DNA from 2 places in the Aquipuribacter aurantiacus genome. Region 2 is predicted to be linked to the other one. Evidence: predicted binding sites of a transcription regulator. Region 2 holds the regulator's gene; the other holds the start of a gene.

Region 1 (4,407 bases), 190 kb from region 2:
TGTCGTACTTGGGCCCGCCCACGGCCATCATCTCGATGGCGCAGCAGGCCAGGCCGAAGGTGGCCGGCCAGACCGACGCCTTGCGGACCAGGCCGACGAGCTGTTCCACCTGTCCCAGGAGGATCCCGGCGGGGAGCTTCTCCTCGATACCCATGCTGTTGCTCCTGTCGGTGGTGCGTGCGGTGCCGGTACGTGCTGGTGCTCAGGACTGGTGCGCGTGCTGGTCCGTCAGTCCCAGTCGAGCCCGCCACGACGCCAGACGTAGGCGTACGCGACGAGGATGGCCCCGACGAACAGCAGGACCTGGACCAGGGCGAACAGCCCCAGCTGGTTGAAGGCGATCGCCCACGGGATCAGGAAGACCGTCTCGATGTCGAAGACGATGAACAGCATGGCGATCAGGTAGAACTTGATCGGCACCCGGCCCCCGCCTGCGGCCTGCGGGGTGGGCTGGATGCCGCACTCGTAGGCCTCGAGCTTGGCCCGGTTGTAGCGCGAGGGACCGGTGAGCGACGTCGCGACGATGGAGAAGGCGGCGAAGCCGACGCCGATCGCCAGCATGATCACCAGCGGCAGATAGGGGCTCACGTGAGGTCTCCTCGTCGGGTCGCGCCTGGGACGCGGCCGTCTCGCGCATGCACGGTCGGCGACATCCTAGGGGTCGCCTCGTGCCGCTCCGAGACCTGGGGCTCGCCCCCCACCAGCACGTTTACGTCACCGGTCGCTGACGAAATGCATCCGTGACCGGCGGTGCGGGGGCGGGGGCTCATGCGAGGCGCGACGCCACCGGGGACAACCGCTCCATCTGCTGGATGACCTTGTCCACCGGGTCGCCACCCGTGTCCTCGTAGAGGTTGGCGAGCAGCTTGAGGACGAACTGCATGAGCAGCGGGCGCGGGAGCCCGTAGCGGGTCGCCGTGGCCATCACCCAGGGGTTGCCGATGATCTTCACGAAGACCCGGCCCAGCGCGTAGTAGGCGCCCATCTCGGCCTCGACGGCCTTGGGGTAGGCCTGCAGAGCGCGCTCGCGGGCGTGCTCCGGCATGGCCATCGCCTGGGCGATCACCCCGGCCGCGATCCGGGAGCTGGCCATGGCGTAGGCGATGCCCTCGCCGTTGAACGGGTTGACCATGCCGCCCGCGTCGCCGACCAGCAGAAGGCCCTTGGTGTAGTGCGGCGTGCGGTTGAAGCCCATCGGCAGGGCCGCGCCCTTGATGGCCATCGTCTGGTTGTCGGGGGTGAAGCCCCAGTCGGCCGGCATCGTCGCGACCCAGCGCTGCAGCAGCTCCTTGTAGTCGACCTTGCCGAAGGCGCTGGAGCTGCTGAGGATGCCGAGCCCGACGTTGCTCGTGCCGTCCCCGACGCCGAACACCCAGCCGTAGCCCGGCAGCAGCGTGGACTGCCCGGGCGGGCCGTCCCACAGCTCGAGCCAGGACTCCAGGTAGTCGTCGTGGGTGCGCGGGGACGTGTAGTACGTCCGCACCGCGACCCCGAGCGGACGGTCGTCGCGCTTGATCAGGCCCATGGCCAGGCTGAGCCGGCTGGAGTTGCCGTCGGCGGCGACGACCAGCCTGGCCCTGACGGTGCCGGTCAGGCCGGTCTTGCGGCCCCGCTCGTCGTGGCGGGCCCAGGTGACGGCCGTGATGCGGCCGGTGGCGTCCAGGACCGGGCCGGTGACCGAGGTCTGCTCGAACAGCTGCGCGCCCTCCCGCTGCGCGGTCCGGGCCAGCACCTCGTCGAGGTCGGCGCGGGGGCGGACCAGGCCGTAGCTGGGCACCCCGGTGAGCTCGGGCCAGTCCAGCTGCAGCCGCTGGCCGCCACCGATGATGCGGAGGCCCTTGTTGCGGATCCAGCCGTCCTCCTCGCGGTGCTGCACGCCGAGGGCGACGAGCTCCTTGACCCCGCGCGGGGTCAGCCCGTCGCCGCAGACCTTCTCGCGCGGGAAGGCCGTCTTCTCCAGCAGCACCACGTGCAGGCCGGTCCGGGCGAGGTAGGCCGCGGCCGTCGCGCCGGCGGGGCCCGCGCCGACCACGACGACGTCGGCCTCCGCGGGGACGTCGTCGACCGCGGTGACGGGCTGTTCGGTCAGGGTGCTCACGCGTGGACCTCCAGGGACATGCGCACCGGACTTGTGCACGTGTTCACAAGGGTACGACGGGGCCGGCCGCCCCGCCGGACGGGTGGCCCGGGCCGGCGGGCCGGGCGGGCCGGGCGGGCCGGGCGGGCCGGGCGGGGGTGGCACACGCAGGTGATGTGATCGGGGGGGTGGAGCGGCCGGATCACGACCAGTCCGTGTGCCACCCGTCGGTCAGGACGGCCGGACCGGTGCGGGCCCGCCGGGTCAGGGGCGGACGGCGCGGTGCAGGGCGACGATGCCGGCGCTGGCGTCGCGCCAGGTGACCTGGCTCCAGCCGGCCGCCCGGATCCGTTCGGCGAGCGCCTGCTGGTCGGGCCAGGCCTGGATCGACTCGGCCAGGTAGTCGTAGGCCTCCGGGTTGGACGAGGCCACGCGCGACACCGCGGGCAGCACCCGCAGCAGGTAGCGGTCGTAGACGGCCCGGAACGGCTTCCAGGTGGGGTGGCTGAACTCGCAGACGACGAGGCGGCCACCGGGACGCACGACCCGCAGCATCTCGGCCAGCCCGGCGTCGGGGTCGACCACGTTGCGCAGGCCGAAGGAGATGGTCGCGGCGTCGAACGAGGCGTCGGCGAACGGCAGCCGGGTTGCGTCACCGGCCAGGAACGACATGTCCGGTCGACGACGCCGGCCGACCTGGAGCATGCCGAGGGAGAAGTCGCAGGCCACCGCCCGCACCCCCGCGTCGGCGAACGGCTCGGTCGACGTCCCGGTGCCGGCGGCCAGGTCGAGGACCCGCTCGCCGTGGCGGGCGTCCAGGTCGCGCATCACCATGCGACGCCAGCGGCGGTCGGAGCCGAGCGACAGCACGGTGTTCGTCAGGTCGTACCGCTCGGCGACCCCGTCGAACATCGACGAGACCTCGTCGGGACGCTTGTCCAGCTGGGCGCGGACCGGGGTGTCGGGCACCTGCAGATCGTCCCACGACGCCCGGGGCGCGGGCACGACCGGTGGCGACCTACCCTGTGATCACGATGTCGAGCACCATGGCAGACCACGCCGAGCCGGCCGCCCGTCCTGGCGCCCGGCTCGTGTCACGCACCGTCGAGATCGACGACCCCGGCCCGTTGCTGGAGCTGCTGCCCCCCGGGCAGGCCCCGTTGTCCTGGGTGCGGCGCGGCGAGGGTCTCGTGGGCTGGGGCGAGACCGCCCGGGTGAGCACGACCGGCCCCGACCGGTTCGCCGCCGCCGAGCGGCGGTGGCAGCGGCTGCTGGCCGGCGCCGTGGTCCGCGACGACGTGGGCCTGCGGGGCACCGGTCCGGTGGCCTTCGGGTCGTTCGCGTTCGCCGACGGCTCGCCCAGCACCAGCCAGCTCGTCGTCCCGGCGACGGTCGTCGGGCACCGGGACGGGCGCTGGTGGCTGACGAGGACCACCCTCACCGACGGCAACACCGACGGCGTGATCCCGGGACCGGTCGACGGGCCGCCGCCCGTGGCGCCCGCCCCACCACGACCGGGCCCGGTCGCGTTCGCCGACGGCGCGGTGAGCAGCGCCGCCTGGGAGGCACTGGTGGAGGCCGCCGTCCGCCGCATCGAGGCCGGCGAGGTGGCCAAGGTCGTCCTGGCCCGGGACCTGCTGGCCCGCACCGGGTCCCCCCTGGACCCGCGCGCGCTGCTGCGGCGCCTGGCGGACGCCTACCCCTCCACCTGGACGTTCAGCGTCGACGGACTGGTGGGCGCCACCCCGGAGATGCTCGTCCGCACGCAGATGCGGCTGGTCGCCTCGCGCGTGCTGGCCGGGACCATCCGCCGCACCGGTGACGACGCCCACGACCTGGCCCTGGCGGCGTCGCTGGCCCGGTCGAGCAAGGACCTGGGCGAGCACGAGTACGCCGTCCGCAGCGTGGTCGAGGCCATCACCCCCTTCTGCGCCGGCACCAACGTCCCGGAGTCGCCGTTCGTGCTGCACCTGGCCAACGTCATGCACCTGGCCACCGACGTCACCGGCGTCCTGCGCGACGACGTGTCGAGCCTGCACCTGGCGGCCGCCCTGCACCCCTCGGCCGCGGTCTGCGGGACGCCGACGACGGCCGCGGCCGCCCTCATCGCCGAGCTGGAGGGCATGGACCGCGGTCGCTACGCCGGGCCGGTGGGCTGGCTGGACGCGGCGGGCGACGGCGAGTGGGGCATCGCGCTGCGGTGCGGCCAGCTCGACCCGGACGGCCACGAGATCCGCCTGTTCGCGGGCTGCGGCATCGTCGAGGGGTCGGACCCGGCCGCCGAGCTCGCGGAGTCGACCGCCAAGTTCGTGCCGATGCGCGACGCCCTG
Region 2 (4,407 bases):
GGCTGCGCGGGGTGCGTCCGGTCGTGGACCTGGTCGCCGACGAGGTGAGCAAGGCCGTGGTCGACACGGTCGGCGCCCCTCGGGCTGCGAAGGGGACGACGCGATGAGCCCCTCGGGCCGGGACCCGGCCGGCGGGGGCAGCAACCCCGTCTCCCTGGGGGCGGACCGGGCCGCGGCCGAACGTGACCGCCGCCGTCGCCGGGGGACGCCGCTGCTGAGCGCGTCGGGACCGGCCGCGCCGCGCACCCGGCCCCCGGTGCGGCGCACCTCGCCCGTCGTGACGCCGCTGCGCCGTGACGACCCCGTCGAGACGGTGATCGACCTGGTCGCCGAGGAGGCCGGCCAGCGGGTCGTCGAGGCCCTCGAGGCGGGGGCGCCGCCCCACCTGGCCGTGGTGCCGGACGAGCCGGCGCCGGACGGGCCGGGACCGGACGAGCCGGGACCGGACGAGCCGGGACCGGACGGGGAGCTGTCGGGGGGCGGCGAGGCGCCGGTGGACCCGGACGGCAGCGCGCACCTGCAGGAGCTGCTGCTGGACGCCGTCGACTTCGTCCGGCGCCGGCTGCAGGGCGACTACGCCGTCGACGAGTTCGGCTTCGACCCCGAGCTGACGGAGCGGGTGATGCTCGCCGTGCTCCGCCCCGTGTACCGGCGCTGGTTCCGGGTCGAGCTGCGCGGGGCCGAACGGATCCCGGCCGACCGCGGCGCCCTGCTGGTGGGCAACCACTCCGGCACGGTGGCCTGGGACGCCCTGATGACCCAGGTGGCGGTGCACGACAGCACCGACGGGCGGTTCCTGCGGCTGCTGGGCGCGGACCTGGTGTTCGCCACGCCGGTCGTCGGCGACGTCGCGCGTCGGATGGGGGCCACGCTGGCCGCCAGCAGCGACGCCGAGCGGCTGCTGTCCTCCGGCGAGCTGGTCGGGGTCTGGCCCGAGGGGTTCAAGGGCATCGGCAAGAACTACCGCGACCGGTACCGGTTGCAGCGCTTCGGCCGCGGCGGCTTCGTGTCCGCCGCCATCCGCACCCAGGTGCCCATCGTGCCGGTGAGCATCGTGGGGGCGGAGGAGATCCACCCGATGCTCGCCGACGTCCGGCCGCTGGCCCGGCTCACCGGGGCCCCCTACTGGCCCGTGACCCCCACGTTCCCGTGGCTGGGGCCGCTGGGGCTGGTGCCGCTGCCCAGCAAGTGGCTGATCGAGTTCGGCGAGCCGATCCCCACCGACCAGCTCGACCCCGGCGCCGCGGAGGACCCGATGGTGGTGTTCGAGATCACCGACCGGGTCCGCGAGGTCATCCAGCAGACCCTCTACGCGCTGCTGGTGCAGCGTCGCAGCGTGTTCCTCGGATGAGCGCTCGCGCCGCGAGGCCGCCGGTGCAGGTCCGGCTGATCGGCAAGCCCGGCTGCCACCTGTGCGACGAGGCCCGGGTCGTGGTGCAGGCGGAGTGTCGGCGCGCCGGCGCCGAGCTGACCGAGGTGTCCGTCCTCGACGACCCGGAGCTGCACGCCCGGTTCTGGGACCGGATCCCGGTCGTGGAGGTCGACGGCGCCACCGTCGAGCAGCTGCGGGTGGACCCGGTGCGCCTGCGGCGGCTGCTGAGCCCGGGCCGGCGGCGTCGCCTGCTCTGGTGAGGCCGGGCGGGGGCTACGGCGGACGCGTCGCGCCACTTTGTGCACGTCGTCACAAGCCCTTACGATGACACTTCCCGGCCGAGGAGAGACCCAAGTGCCCTTGCAGCGACTGCGACTGCCCCGCACGGGCTCCCGCGCGCCGAAGGGCCCCCTGGTCCAGGTCCGGACCGACGACGCCGTCGCCCGCACCGCCGCCGCCAGGGGGGTGCCCGAGGCCACGGTCGCGAGGCTCCCCACCTACCTGCAGGCGTTGCACGCCCTCGCCGACCGGGGGACCAGCACGGTGTCGAGCCAGGAGCTGGCCGACCTGGTCCACGTGTCCGCGGCCATGCTGCGCAAGGACCTGTCGCAGCTCGGCTCCTACGGCACCCGCGGTGTGGGCTACGACGTCGCGACCCTGGTGCACGAGATGTCCGCCGTGCTGGGCCTGGAGCACGACTGGCCCGTCGCCATCGTCGGCGTCGGCAACCTGGGCCGGGCGCTGGCGCACTACGGGGGGTTCACCAGCCGCGGCCTCAGCATCGCGGCGCTGTTCGACGCCGACCCCGCCGTCGTGGGCACGACCGTCAACGGCCGCACCGTCCACCACGTGGACGAGGTGCACCGGCTGGTGCAGGAGCGAAACGTCCGGATCGCCGTCATCGCCACCCCCGCCGAGGCCGCCCAGGTCACCAGCGAGACCCTGGTCCGGGCCGGCATCACCAGCATCCTCTGCTTCGCCGGGGCGGCCGTGCGCGTGCCCGACGGCGTCACCGTCCGCGCCGTCGACCTGTCCAGCGAGCTGCAGATCCTCGGGTTCCACGAGCAGCGCAAGCGCAGCGACGTCCTGGGGCCGCTGCGCCCCCCCGAGGGCCTCCGGGGGACCGACGCCGTCCTGCGCGCCGAGAGCGGTGCCCGGTGACCCTGCTCGTCGTCGGTGCCAGCCACCGGACCTGCCCGCTGCCGTCGCTGGAGCGCCTCGCGGAGGCCGCGGCCGACCCGGCCGCCCTGGCCCGCCGGGTGCTCGACGAGCGCTACGTCAACGAGGCCATGGTGGTGTCGACGTGCAACCGGGTCGAGGTCTACGTCGACGTCGACCGGTTCCACTCCGGCGTCGCCGCCGTGTCCAGCGCCCTGGCCCTGGGGACGGGGGTCGACGCCGCCGACCTGGGTGAGCACATGTACGCCCACTACGACGGGGCCGCGGTCGAGCACGTCTTCCAGGTCGTCGCCGGCCTGGACTCCATGGCCCTGGGCGAGGCGCAGATCCTCGGCCAGGTGCGGGGCGCGTACAGCCGCGCCCGGGCCGCCGGGCACGCCGGGCGGGGGCTGGCGGCGGTCGTCGAGCGTTCGCTGCGGGTCGGTCGACGGGCCCGCGCCGAGACCGGTCTGGACCGCCTCGGCAACCGCATGGTCACCGAGGCGCTGCACCTGGCCACGGCGCAGGTGGGGCCGCTGCCCGGCGCGCGGGTGGCCGTCGTGGGCGCCGGGGGCATGGCCGGCCTGGTGACGGCCACGCTGGCCCGCCAGGCGGCCGGCGCCATCACGGTGGTCAACCGCACGCACGACAAGGCCGTCCGGCTCGCGGAGTCGGTCGGGGGCGACGTCGCGACCCTGGCCGACCTCCCCCGTCTGCTGCGCGAGTGCGACGTCGTCGTCAGCTGCACGGGCTCCGTGGGGCACGTCGTCGAGGCCGACGACGTCAGGGCCGCCGTCGCCGCCCGCGGCGGCCGCCCGCTGGTGCTGGTCGACCTGGCCCTGCCCCGCGACGTCGCACCGCTGCCGGCCGGCCTGCCCACCGTCACGCTCGTCGACCTCGAGGGCCTCGGCGGCCTGCTCGCCGCCGAGGGCGACGGGACGACCGAGGTGGCCCGGGCGCGTGCCGTGGTGGCCGACGAGGTGCTCCTCTGGCGCGCCGAGGTCGAGGCCGCCACGGTCACCCCGACCGTCGTCGCGCTGCGAAGCCAGGCGGACGCCGTCGTGGCGGCCGAGCTGCAGCGGCTGCGGGGCCGGCTCGGCGACCTGGACCCGGCCGTGGCCGCCGAGGTCGAGCGCACGGTGCGCCGTGTGGTCGACAAGGTCCTCCACACCCCCACGGTGAGGGTCAAGGAGCTGGCGAGCGGACCGGACGGGTCGATGTACGCCGAGGCGCTGCAGACCCTCTTCGGCCTGCACGTGGCCGACACCCTGGACCCGGTCAACCGGCTGGGCACGCCGGGCCGGGCCGAGGGGACCAGCTCGTGATCCGCGTCGGCACCCGGGCCAGCACGCTGGCGCGCACCCAGTCCCAGCTGGTCGCCGACGCCCTGGCCCGGACGCTCGGCGAGGACTGCGAGCTCGTCCTGGTCTCGACCCACGGCGACCGCTCCGCCGAGCCGCTGCGCGAGCTGGCCCGTGACACCGGCGGCACCGGGGTGTTCGTCTCCGCGCTGCGCGACGCCCTGCTCGCCGGGCAGGTCGACGTGGCCGTGCACTCGCTCAAGGACCTCCCGACCGCCCCGTTCCCCGGGATCGACCTCGCCGCGGTGCCCGAGCGCGAGGACCCGCGCGACGCGCTGGTCTCCGTGGGCGGGACCCGGCTGGTCGACCTGCCCGACGGGGCCCGGGTCGGGACCGGCTCGCCCCGGCGGGCCGCGATGCTCGCGGTGGACGCCGCCCGCCGCGGACGCAGCCTGAGGGTCGTGGACGTGCGCGGCAACGTCGACACCCGGATGGGACGCGTCGGGGTGGACCTGGACGCGGTGGTCCTCGCCCTGGCGGGGCTGCGCCGGCTGGGTCGGGACGGCGAGGTCAGCG

What was found. The regulator Rex, encoded in region 2, represses fermentation and respiration genes when NADH is low (regulators of the CRP and FNR family bind a similar motif). The targets are predictions, from matches to a motif close to CTTGTGAANNNNTTCACAAG.
Region 1: the regulator Rex is predicted to act here: its motif matches at 2,129-2,148, upstream of ACR80Q_RS08195 (geranylgeranyl reductase family protein).

Annotation. Positions count from the first base shown of each region.
Region 1 is NZ_JBPKAO010000004.1:321,161-325,567, reverse strand. Features, by position in the region: gene ACR80Q_RS08205 (NuoB/complex I 20 kDa subunit family protein) at 1-154, opposite strand, end outside; gene ACR80Q_RS08200 (NADH-quinone oxidoreductase subunit A) at 229-588, opposite strand; gene ACR80Q_RS08195 (geranylgeranyl reductase family protein) at 767-2,098, opposite strand; gene ACR80Q_RS08190 (demethylmenaquinone methyltransferase) at 2,342-2,989, opposite strand; gene ACR80Q_RS08185 (isochorismate synthase) at 3,112-4,407, shown strand, end outside.
Region 2 is NZ_JBPKAO010000004.1:132,397-136,803, forward strand. Features, by position in the region: gene ACR80Q_RS07295 (NAD-dependent epimerase/dehydratase family protein) at 1-107, shown strand, start outside; gene ACR80Q_RS07300 (lysophospholipid acyltransferase family protein) at 104-1,351, shown strand; gene ACR80Q_RS07305 (glutaredoxin family protein) at 1,348-1,632, shown strand; gene ACR80Q_RS07310 (redox-sensing transcriptional repressor Rex) at 1,727-2,533, shown strand; gene ACR80Q_RS07315 (glutamyl-tRNA reductase) at 2,530-3,855, shown strand; gene hemC (hydroxymethylbilane synthase) at 3,852-4,407, shown strand, end outside.